2 regions of the Janthinobacterium sp. SUN118 genome follow, and region 1 is predicted to be linked to the other one. Evidence: predicted binding sites of a transcription regulator. Region 1 holds the regulator's gene; the other holds the start of a gene.
The links. Region 1 encodes FNR, which switches genes on or off when oxygen is low (the NO sensors DNR and NnrR bind a similar motif). Its sites were predicted from a motif close to TTGATNNNNATCAA; they were not measured.
Positions count from the first base shown of each region.

Region 2: a site for FNR is predicted at 2,058-2,071, ahead of O0880_RS05575 (universal stress protein). Genes of this name have one in related genera too.

Region 1 covers NZ_JAPUBV010000002.1:706,392-712,279, reverse strand. Annotated here, with positions in the region: gene O0880_RS18880 (cbb3-type cytochrome c oxidase subunit 3) at 1-162, shown strand, start outside; gene ccoP (cytochrome-c oxidase, cbb3-type subunit III) at 155-1,075, shown strand; gene ccoG (cytochrome c oxidase accessory protein CcoG) at 1,079-2,461, shown strand; gene O0880_RS18865 (FixH family protein) at 2,517-3,041, shown strand; gene fnr (fumarate/nitrate reduction transcriptional regulator Fnr) at 3,166-3,924, opposite strand; gene O0880_RS18855 (response regulator) at 4,175-5,888, shown strand, end outside.
Region 2 covers NZ_JAPUBV010000001.1:1,221,360-1,227,247, forward strand. Annotated here, with positions in the region: gene O0880_RS05565 (helix-turn-helix domain-containing protein) at 1-354, opposite strand, end outside; gene O0880_RS05570 (response regulator transcription factor) at 709-1,353, opposite strand; gene O0880_RS05575 (universal stress protein) at 1,509-1,976, opposite strand; gene O0880_RS05580 (protein phosphatase CheZ) at 2,434-3,303, shown strand; gene O0880_RS05585 (chemotaxis protein CheA) at 3,303-5,177, shown strand; gene O0880_RS05590 (S41 family peptidase) at 5,254-5,888, opposite strand, start outside.

The DNA.
Region 1 (5,888 bases):
ATGACGGTGGTTTCCTTTACGACGTTCGTGGGCATCCTGTGGTGGACGTTCAGCCGCAGCAATAGCGACTTCGACGCGGCGGCACGTTTGCCGTTCGCCGACGAGGCGCTCGACCATCCGGCCCCGGCCGCGCAAGCACAGGAGGAGCGCAACCATGGCTGACTTTACGAATGGCTTCTGGAACATCTACATCATCGTGCTGTCCCTGCTGGGCATCATCGGCTGCGGCGTGCTGCTGTACTCGCAGTCGAAAGTGAAAGTGGCCGCCGGCGCCCCCGCCGACGGCACCACGGGCCACGTCTGGGACGAGGACTTGAAGGAACTCAACACGCCGATGCCGCGCTGGTGGATGTGGCTGTTCTACATCACCATCGTCTTCGCGCTGGCCTACCTGTTCCTGTATCCGGGCCTGGGCAACTATGCCGGCAGCCTGGGCTGGAAATCGACGGGCCAGTACGAGGAAGAGCTGAAAAAGGCGGAAGCCGATTACGGTCCCCTGTTCAACAAGTACCTGAGCCAGGACTTGAAGACGGTGGCCGCCGATCCGCAGGCGCAAGCCATCGGCCAGCGCCTGTTCCTTACCTACTGCGCGCAATGCCACGGCTCGGATGCGCGCGGCAACAAGGGCTTCCCCAACCTGACCGACAAGGACTGGCTGTATGGCGGCGAACCTGACGTCATCAAGACCACCATCATGCACGGCCGCAGCGGCCAGATGCCGCCGATGGGCGCCGCCCTCGGTTCCGAGAAGGATGTCGAGAACGTGGCCCATTACGTGCTGAGCCTGTCCGGTTCCACGTCGGATCCCGTCAAGTCCGTGCTGGGCAAGGCCAAGTTCGGCGCCTGCATGGCCTGTCACGGCGCCGATGCGAAGGGCAACCAGATGCTGGGCGCGCCCAACCTGACGGACAAGATCTGGCTGTACGGCGGCAGCGCCGATACCATCATGGAAACCGTGCGCAAGGGCCGCAGCAACACCATGCCGGCCTTCAGCGACTTCCTCGGCGAATCGAAGGTGCACGTGCTGTCGGCGTATGTCTGGAGCCTGTCGAATCCGCAGGCGCCCGCGAAGTAAACAATGGAACCTCAAGTCATCAAGATGTATGCGGCCCGCGAGCAAATCTACCCTCGCGAGGCCAAAGGACGCTACGCTACCTGGCGATGGGTATGCGTTTGGCTTACCCAGCTCGCGTTCTACGGCTTGCCGTGGCTGACGTGGAATGGCAGGCAAGCCCTGCTGTTCGACCTGACCACGCGCAAGTTCTACATTTTCGGCGTCGTGCTGTGGCCCCAGGATTTCATCTACCTGGCGGCCCTGCTGATCATCTGTGCGTATCTGCTGTTCCTCGTCACGGCCATCGCCGGACGGGTGTGGTGCGGGTTTTCGTGCCCGCAAACGGTGTACACGGAAATCTTCCTGTGGGTCGAACGCAAGATCGAGGGCACGCGCAGCGCGCGCATGGCCCTCGACAAGCAGGGCCCGTCGCTGCGCAAGACGGCCAAGAAGACGGCCAAGCACCTGGTGTGGGGCGCCATCGCCCTGTGGACGGGCTTTACCTTCGTCGGCTACTTCACGCCGATCAAGGAACTCGCCCATTCCGTGCAAACGCTGAACTTCGGCCCGTGGGAATGGTTCTGGGTGCTGTTCTACAGCCTGGCCACCTACGGCAACGCGGGCTGGCTGCGCGAGCAGGTGTGCAAATACATGTGTCCCTACGCGCGCTTCCAGAGCGCCATGTTCGACCAGGACACCCTGATCATCACCTATGACGCCAAGCGGGGCGAACCGCGCGGTGCGCTGAGCAAGAAGGCCGGCAACAACGACAAGCTGGGCGACTGCATCGACTGTACCCTGTGCGTGCAGGTGTGTCCGACCGGCATCGATATCCGCAACGGCCTGCAGTATGAATGCATCGGCTGCGCCGCCTGCGTCGATGCCTGCAACAGCGTGATGGACAAGGTCGACCGGCCACGCGGACTGGTACGCTACAGTACCGACCATGCGATGGAAAACAACTTCGACTCGAAGCAGATCCGCCAGCGCGCCATGCGCCCGCGCGTGCTGATCTACACCTCCATCCTGGCCCTGATCATCATCGCCGTGTGTACCTCGCTGGCCCTGCGCACGCCGCTGAAGATGGACGTCATCCGCGACCGCGGCTCGATGGGGCGCGAAGTGGAAGATGGCATGATCGAGAACGTCTACCGCCTGCAGATCATGAACACTTCGGAGCAAAGCCAGAGCTTCAGGATCAGCGTTGCCGGCTTGCCGGGCCTGACCTTGCTGACGCGCGATGAAGTGACCTTGCAGGCAACGGAAACGCTGGGCTGGCCGATCCGCCTGCGCGTGCCGCACGGCGTGGGAGAGAAGGGCTCGAACAAGATCACGATCGAGCTGCAGTCGCTGGACGACCCGTCGCTGCACGTGCGCGAAAGCGCCGTGTTCATCGTGCCACGTTAAACAGGAAAGGCGGCAGGAATCCCCGTGTTCTTGCCGCCGTCACAAGGAGAAAACAATGTCCGACAGTCTGAAACTGCAAGCCCCCGCCGCGCCCTGGTACAAGCACCGCTGGCCATGGCTGCTGATGATCGGTCCCGGGCTGTCCGTCGTCGTCGGCAGCTTCATGGGCTATATCGCGTTTACGCAACCTGACGCGCTGGTGGTGGGCGACTATTACAAGCAGGGCAAGGCCATCAACCAGGACTTGCGGCGCGATACGGCCGCCAGCAACCTGGCCATGTCGACCAGCCTGGCGTACGACGTGGCGCAAGCACGCCTGACGGGCTCCGTGCACAGCTTCGGCAAGGCGTACCAGGCGCCGCTGCAGCTGCACCTGGCGCACGCGACCTTGCCGGAAAAGGATATCAAGCTGCTGGTGCAGCCCGACGCCATGGGCAACTTCTCGGTGGCGCTGCCGATGCTCGAGCGCAGCCGCTGGCAGGTGCTGGTGGAAAACAATACGCGCGAGTGGCGCCTGTCGGGCATCTGGACCTGGCCCGCGCAGCGCAGCATCGCGCTGCATGCGGACGAGGAACTATAAGGCCAGCGCCGGGGAAAACCGTGGCGGGCGCCAGTGATGGACGGCCGGGAAGCGCAGCTGTGCCGGTGTACAGCGCGCAACGCAAGCCGCAAAGCGCGACGCGCAGCAGGTTTTGACGGTGCCGTTATTTGCAGGTGTCGGTGCCGGCCGTAATGGCTTTTAATTTTGCCGGCTGCAGGATCTCGATCTCGCGGTTCGACACGCGCAGCCAGCCTTCCTTCTTGAACTTCGACAGCAAGCGGCTGACGCTCTCGATGGTCAGGCCCAGGTAGTTGCCGATTTCCTCGCGCGACATGCGCAGCTGGAAGTTGCTGCCCGAATAGCCGCGCGCCTCGTAGCGCGACGCCAGGTTGACGATGAAGGCGGCAAAACGCTGCGTCGCCTGCATATTGCCCAGCAACAGCATCACGCTTTGCTCGCGCGTGATTTCCTGGCTCATCATGCGGTGGAAATGGCGCAGCAGGGTGGGCATATTGCCCAGCAATTGTTCCAGGCTGGAAAACGGGATTTCACACACTTCGCTGTCTTCCAGCGCCACGGCATTGCAGTGGTGGCGGTCGGCGCTGATGGCGTCCATGCCCAGCAGTTCGCCAGCCATCTGGAAGCCCGTCACCTGCTCTTCGCCGCCCGGATTGATCTGGTAAGTCTTGAAGTGGCCCAGGCGGATCGCGTACAGGTTCTGGAACGAGTCGCCGATGCGGAACAGCGAGGCGCCGCGCGCGACCTTGCGGCGACGGCCGATAATCTGGTCCAGCCTGTCCATGTCGCCCACGTCGAGGCCCATCGGCAGGCACAATTGATGCATGCTGCACGTCGAGCAGCGCGCACGCAACGCTTCCACGTTCACGGCGGGCAAGGCTGGAGAGAGTAGCGCTTCTGTCATGTCATTACCTTTTTGAAAATGCAACAACAAGTTTACTGCATAGCGCGCTTGCCTGTGCCATTTTCCCCGTCATTCACGCTAATTTCGCTGAATAAACGACGTCCTGCATTTAATTTTATGGCAACATCGTCAATTGCTGCTTTGACGGCGGGAATTTACGCGGCCGGCGCTTGCCAAGTTGCTGTATTGATAGGAAAATTCCTGACAGCATTATCTGCCGCCTGTCCCTTCGGGGACTGAAAAGGAAATCATGAAGCCTCTCGGCATTAAAGCAAAAGTCGCGCTGGCCACCAGCCTGACCTCGATCGCCATGATCGCCCTGGTCACCATGATCCAGGTCAAGCACATGCGCGACGATTTCACGCAAGTACTGCTGGTCCAGCAAACGGCCCTGATCGAGCGCACGGCCGAAGAGCTCGACGACAAGCTGGCGATGCTGCTCGACATCATCACCCAGACGGCGCGCCACCAGCCGCCCGCCCTCATGGCCGACGCCGGCGCATTGCGCGAGTACTATACGCAGCGCGCCATGCTGGCCCTGTTCGACGACGTGCTGGTGCTCGACACGCAGGGCAAGGTGGTGGCCAACGTGCCCGAGGTGCCGGGACGCAACGGCACCGACGTGACGGACCGCGATTACTTCCATACCGTCATGCGCACGAAACAGGCGATGATCACGCAACCGATGCTGGGCAAGACCAGCCACTTGCCCATCGTGCAGATGGTCGCGCCCGTGCTGGACAAGAACGGCGCCGTGGCCGGCATCGTGATCGGCGTGCTGCGCCTGTACAAGGACAATATGCTGGGCCACCTGCGCACGGCCAAGGTGGGCAAGAGCGGCTATTACTTCATCCTCACGCGCGAAGCCGTGCCGCGCTACGTGCTGTACCCCGATACCAGCCGCCTGCTGCAGCCGCGCGCGCCGAACGCCAACCAGACCACCACGCAGCTGCTGAAGGAAGACGGCGAAGGCAGCATGGTCAGCACCAACAGCCGCGGCATCACGGCCGTCAACAGCTTCAAGCGATTGAAATCCGTAAACTGGCTGCTGGCCGCCTCGCTGCCCGTGGCCGACGCGTTCGAGCCGTTCAACGGCGTACTGTCGCGGCTGGTACTCTGGAGCATCTGCGCCTCGCTGCTGGCCGCGGCCGTGCTGGGCTGGGTCACCGTGCGCCTGCTGTCGCCGCTGGTGCGCCTGCGCGACACCCTGCTGTCGCTGCGCGCCTCGGGCAACCGCTTCACCCCCGTGCCGGTGCAGCAGCGCGACGAGATCGGCGAGCTGACGGAGGCGTTCAACGGCCTGATGGGCGAGCGCGACCGGCTGCAGCACGAGCTCGAGGCGCGCGCGGCGGAGCTGGAGCAGGAGCGCGACCGGGCCGAGGCGGCCAACCGCGCGAAGAGCGATTTCGTGGCCAACATGAGCCATGAAATCCGCACGCCTCTCAATGCCGTGCTGGGCATGGTGTATTTGCTCGGCAATACCAAGCTCAACACCGAGCAGCGCAAGTACCTGACCATGGTACGCGTGGCGGGCCAGTCGTTATTGGGCATCCTCAACGATGTGCTCGATTTTTCCAAGATCGAGGCGCGCCGCATGGATCTGTCTCCCGTCGAGTTCGACCTCGATGAAGTCATGAATACCCTCGCCACGACGATGACCATGAATGCCGGCGAGAAAGAACTCGAGCTGGCCATCGCCGTCGAACCCGACGTGCCGCGCCGCCTCGTCGGCGACGCCCAGCGGCTGCAGCAAATCCTCGTCAACCTGGCCGGCAATGCCATCAAGTTTACCGAGAGCGGCGAAGTGGTGGTGGCCGTCAGCCTGGCCGAAAGCAGGAACGAGCGGGCCTGGCTGCGCTTCGAAGTGCGCGACACGGGCATCGGCATGACGGCCCAGCAGCAGGCCCAGCTGTTTACGGCCTTCTCGCAGGGCGACCAGAGCATCACGCGGCGCTTCGGCGGCA
Region 2 (5,888 bases), on a different contig from region 1:
TTTCTTGAATGGCAGCAGGATCAGGTCGCAGTCGGACAGGGCCACGGCTTCCGAGGAATAGTGGCGCGAGTGGATGCCGTCGACGCCCAGCATGTCGCCTTTCATGGGAAAGCTCAGTACCTGTTCATTGCCGAACTCATCGATGAGGACGGTTTTCAGGAAGCCCGAGTTGACGATATACAGGGTGTCGAACGGCTGGCCGATCGTGTGCACGCGCTGCCCCGTCTTGAATTGCACGTGCTGGAACAGCAGCTCGTCGGCGGCGATGGTGCAGGCGCTGGAGATATGCAGCAGATCGCATACCTCCTTCAGGTTCGACCACAGCCGCCCCTGGCGCTGGCGTCCCGCTTCCATCGGGGTCGATGGGGCCAGCGGCGACGAGGCAGGGCGGGTTTCAGACGTGTGCGTGGACAGCATGTTCATCTCCTGGTGACAGGTAGTTCAGAGTTGAATGACGGAGTGCGCCAGGGCGGCGGGCACGGCGCGAGGGTCTGCGGCGCGCGTCCTGGCAGTTAATGCTCAATTCGCTGAAGACTTGCTGTGTGATGAAATAACTTCCCAGCAACTTGATTACTGGTTTCAGTATGCCAACAAGCGTATGGAATTCATATCAGCAGTGGCTGAATATGGCGGTAGGAGCTGCGGTAGGGGAAGTAGGATTGTTCCTACAGTTGCCGGCGGTGGCGCGCCGCCGGCCGAGACCGGCTGTCAAGTCTTGAAGGGGGACAGCAGCCGGTGGGCCACCGCGTATTGCACCATTTCTGATAAGGAACTCATGCCCATCTTTTGCATGATGCGTGTCTTGTGCGTGCTGACCGTCTTCACGCTCAGGTGCAGGTTGTTGGCGATCTCGGTGATCGACTTGCCTGCCACCAGCAGGGAAAACACTTCGAATTCGCGGTCCGACAGCTGTTTGTGCAACAAGCTTTCATTCGGCATCATGATGTTGAGCACCAGCTGCTCGGCCACCTCGGCGCTGATGTAGGGGCGCCCCGATGCCACCTTGTGGATGGCGCCCACCAGCTGCGTGCCCGCGCTTTCCTTGGTCAGATAGCCTTGCGCGCCGGCGCGGATGGCGCGCACCGCATATTGCTCTTCCTCGTGCATGGTGAGGATGAGGATGGCCAGCTTCGGCGCTTCGCTGCGGATCTGGCGGATCAGGTCGACGCCGCTGCGGCCAGGCATCGACAGGTCGAGCAGCAGCAGGTCGAAGCCGCCCTGGCGCACATGGTTGAGTACTTCAAAGCCATCGATGGCTTCGCCCACGATGTCGATGTCCGGCGCGCCGTCGAGGATGCGCTTCAATCCTTCGCGCATGATGGTGTGGTCGTCGGCAATCACAATGCGTATCATAGGCGGGCAATCTGGAAGCGTGCAATCTGCTGTGTCCGTTACCGGACAGTCAAATGTTAAGAAACGAGAAATATTGTCATATTAACTGAAAATGGCTGCGGGCTTGCCCTTTTCTCAAGCTGCCGGTGCGCAGCCTCTCCCTGTCATGGGACTCCTCATTTGGGCTGCGGTTCCTTGATCAGCCTGTGCACCAGCACGGGCAGCTTCGAATGCGACAGCACCTTGTTGGTCACGCTGCCCAGCAGCAACTGGCCCCAGCCGCTGCGGCCGTGCGAGCCCATGAAGATCAGGTCGCAGTGCTGGAGTTGCGCCACTTCCACGATTTTCAGGGCAGGACTGTCGGAAAAGGCCGTCAGGCCCGTCGCCTCCAGGCCCCGCTTGGCGGCCGCATCGAGGATCGGCTGCCAGTGGTCGGCGCCCGCCTTGCGCATGGCGATGCGGTATTCCTCTTCGCTGGGATAGCTGGGCGGGATGATTTCGATGTACACGGGATACTGGTATTCCGGCGCCACGTACACGGCGAGGATGTCGGCGTGCATCTGTTCGGCAAAGGCGACACCGGCGCAGGCGGTCAGGTTGGAGACGGTGGAACCGTCCGTGGCGATCAGAATTTTCTTATACATGGCAGCTCCTTTGGCGGTGGACCAGCGCGCGCGACGCCTCTTATTGTAGACGCGGCGACAGCATTGTTTTCATGTAAAGACTTGATAATTGTCAATACTCTTGCACCTTCAGTATAGACAACATTGATAGAAAGATCGTGTTTTTGGCCGCGCAGGCTGTGGCGCGCGTGGCGCGCGGGCCAGGATTTCTCGCGCGATGCGTGGTCTTGCCTGCACGCCAATGGTAGTATTTCAAAATACAACAGCAGGAACACTTATTTCCTGGTGGAAAAGCTCTTGCAGGCCCGCTTTGCACCAGGAAGCGCGTTTTGAGATTTACCAACAGGGCGGCGCCCTGCTACACTCGCACCATCGCAGCGGTATTGCCTCAAATCATCTTAATCGAGAAATTGCGGGTATCAGTCTGTAAAACGCACAGTTCAGGCGGAATTTTGACAAATTATGGAGAAGCAGGGATATGACCAACGCCGCTGATGATTTCGATGCATTATTCGATGAAGTATCTGCGCAAAGCGCGGCCGCGGCCCAGCCCGCGCCTGCCGCCGCGCCCGCCCCCGCCGTGATCGCGGATGACGATTTCGACGCGCTGTTCGACGCCGTTTCGGCCAGCGCCGCCGTGCCGGCCCCGGCTGCCGTCGCCGCGCCTGCCGTGGAAGCGGCCGCCGCGCCGGCAGCGCCAGAGGCGCCCGCCGCAGCTGGCGAAGCCGCCGACCCTGTCGACCAGTCCGACAAGCCGATGTTCGAGCGCCTGGGCGGCATCGTGCGCCTGTTGCACGATTCGTTGCGCGAACTGGGCTACGACAAGGCGCTGACGGAAGCGTCGTCGCAGATCGTCGACGCGCAGGACCGCCTGGAATACGTGGCCACGCTCACCGAGCAGGCGGCCAACAAGGTCCTCAACACGCTCGACGAAGGCATGCCGGCGCAGGATGTGCTGTCGAAGAAGGCCAAGGACATGGACAGCCGCTGGACGGCCCTGTTCGACGGCAAGCTGAGCCTGGAAGAATTCAAGGCCCTGGCCGGCGACTCGCGCCAGTTCGCGCAAGCCGTTGCCGAGGCGACGGAAGCGGAAAAAGCGCGCCTGCTGGAAATCATGATGGCCCAGGACTTCCAGGACATCACGGGCCAGCTGATCAAAAAAGTGGTGAACATCACCAAGACGGTGGAGCACGAGCTGGCGCAGTTGCTGCGCGACAACGCGCCGGCCGAAGTGCGCGAGAAACTCGCGCAGAAGCAGGACGCGCCGCTGATGCAGGGCCCTTCCGTGCCGTCGGTGGCGCTGGACCAGGATAATGTAGACGACCTTCTTGCGGATTTGGGATTCTAATGGACGATATGCTCAAGGATTTCGTCGTCGAGGCGATGGATCTTGCGGTTAATGTTGAAGAGCACTTATTGCGTCTCGAGCGCGATCCGGACAACAAGGAAACACTGAATGCCGTGTTTCGTTCTTTCCACACCATCAAGGGCGGCGCCGGTTTCATGGGCTTGCCTGCGCTGGTGGCGGCTTGCCATCTGACGGAAAACCTGTTCGACGCGCTGCGCACGGGCGCCGCGCCGGTGACCCCCATCGCCATCGAGGCGGCGCTGCAGGCATCCGGCTTCGTTGCCGACCAGCTGACGGAACTGGCGAACGGCGCCGCGCCGGAAAGCCTGCCGGCCATGCCGGAAGAGCTCGAACACATCCTCACCAACGCCATCGAAGGCAAGGGCATGGACGCGCCAGCGCCTGCCGCCGCCGTGGTGGTGGAAGCCGTCGTGGCCGAAGTGATCGTGGCCGCGCCTGCCGCTGCTGCCGCCACAGCCAGCGCCGATGGCCTGGACTGGGAAGGCATGTATAACGCCGTCGTGCCGGAAGGCAGCCAGCTGGCCGCCGCGCCGGCCCCGGTCGCCGCTGCCGTTACTGCCGCTGTTGCCGCCGCGCCTGCCGCTGCGGCCGCCGCCAAGCCGGCCGGCAAGAACTGGGATGGCGTGGACCGCCGCGAAGAGCGTCCCGACGTGCGCCACGCCGCGCCCGTCAAGGAAGACAGCATCCGCGTCGACGCCGTCAAGCTCGACGCGCTGCTGGAAGTGGCCGGCGAATCCGTGCAGGCCGCCAACCAGGCTGCCGTGCTGCTCGAGCGCCTGCTGCAATTCAAGTTCGAAGGCCAGGCCGCCACCCTGATGGCGACGCTGGCGGAAACTTTGGAACGCGCGTCGCGCTACTCGACGGAACTGCAGCGCGCCACCCTGGCCACGCGCATGCAGCCCGTGGGCCGGCTGTTCCAGAAATTCCCGCGCCTGGTGCGCGAACTGGCGAAGGACCTGGGCAAGGATGTCGAGCTGACCATCGAGGGCGCGGAGACGGAAGTCGACCGCGTGGTGGTCGACAGCCTGTACGATCCGCTCGTGCACATGCTGCGCAACTCGCTCGACCACGGCGTCGAATCGCCGGAAGCGCGCCTGGCCGCCGGCAAGCCCGCCAAGTCGTATATCTCGCTGAAAGCATGGCAGGAAGCCAACAGCGTGATGATCGTGCTGCAGGATGACGGCAAGGGCATGGACCCGGTCTTCCTGCGCAGCAAGGCCCAGCAAAAGGGCCTGATCAGCGAAAACGCGCAATTGAGCAACGATGAATGCTTCCAGCTGGTGTTCCTGCCGGGCTTCTCGACCAAGGAAGTCGCGTCCAGCGTCTCCGGCCGTGGCGTCGGCATGGACGTGGTGAAGACGGCCGTGGAGAAAAACCGCGGCGCCATCCACATCGAGTCGGCGCTGGGCAAGGGCACCAAGTTCGCCATCCGCCTGCCGATCGAGCTGTCGATCGTGCCGACCATGCTCGTCTCCACCTCGGGCGCCGCGCTGGCGCTGCCGATGGCGGTGGTGCAGCGCGTCGTCGAGTTGCCGGAAACCTTCATGGAAGTGGGCGGCGCGCCCGTGCTGAAGGACCAGGGGCGTCCATTGCCCGTGCGTTCGCTGGCCGGCGCTCTGGGCTACGAGTCGTGCAGCGAGCGCGTCGGCATTGTCGTCGCCGCGCCGCAGCCGTACATCCTCGCCGTGGAAGCCGTCGATGGCACGGCCGACCTCGTGATCAAGCCGATGACGGCCATCACCGTGGAAGGCATCACGGGCACGGCCCGCTCGGCCGAAGGCGAGCTGGTGCTGGTCGTCGGCCTGTCGTTCCTGATGGATGGTTGCCGGGGCAGTGTCCGCTTGGCGGCCTGAGGACGGCTGACAATATCGTTGTACCCATGAGTAAGCCCGCTACGTGTAGCGGGCTTTTTTCATGGCGCCAGCGGCGTCACATGTTATCCGGACGTAATGTGCCGCCTTCCAGCCAGCGCTGCACGCGCACGATTTCCTGGGCGCGCGCAGCCTCGTCCTTTGGCGGCGGCAAATAGATGTCGGGCATGATGCCGCCCAGGTCCACCTGCAGCTGCGGCAAGCGGGCCGAGCGTGAGGTGGCGTATTGCAGCTGGCGCACGCCGGACGGCAGCGCGTGCAGGCGCAGGTTGGAATAGTCGAGTGCGCCATGGCTGTTACGGCCGATCAATTTCACGTGAAAACTTTGCCGCGCCGCCAGCAGGAATTCCTCGCAGGAACTGGCGCAGTCGCGGTCGATCAGCACGGCCACGCGCACGGGCCGGCGTGGCTCCGGCGTGTCCTGGCGCGCGTAGCTGACGACGTCGTCGCCGTTCTGCGCCACATACTCGCCCGGCTTGACGGAGCGCATCTGTGTCACGGCCTGAGCCGCAAAGTCGGCGCACGCCTTGTCGCCCGGCGCCAGCAAGGCGCAGACGCACTCTTGCCCCGCGATATTGGCCGGCGTGGACAGCCATTCGGCGCCCAGTCTGACCGTTTCGTCCGAGCTGATCCATTGCAGCAGCGGCGCATACGTGCCGTCGCTGCCGCCGCCGTTGCGGCGCACGTCGAGGA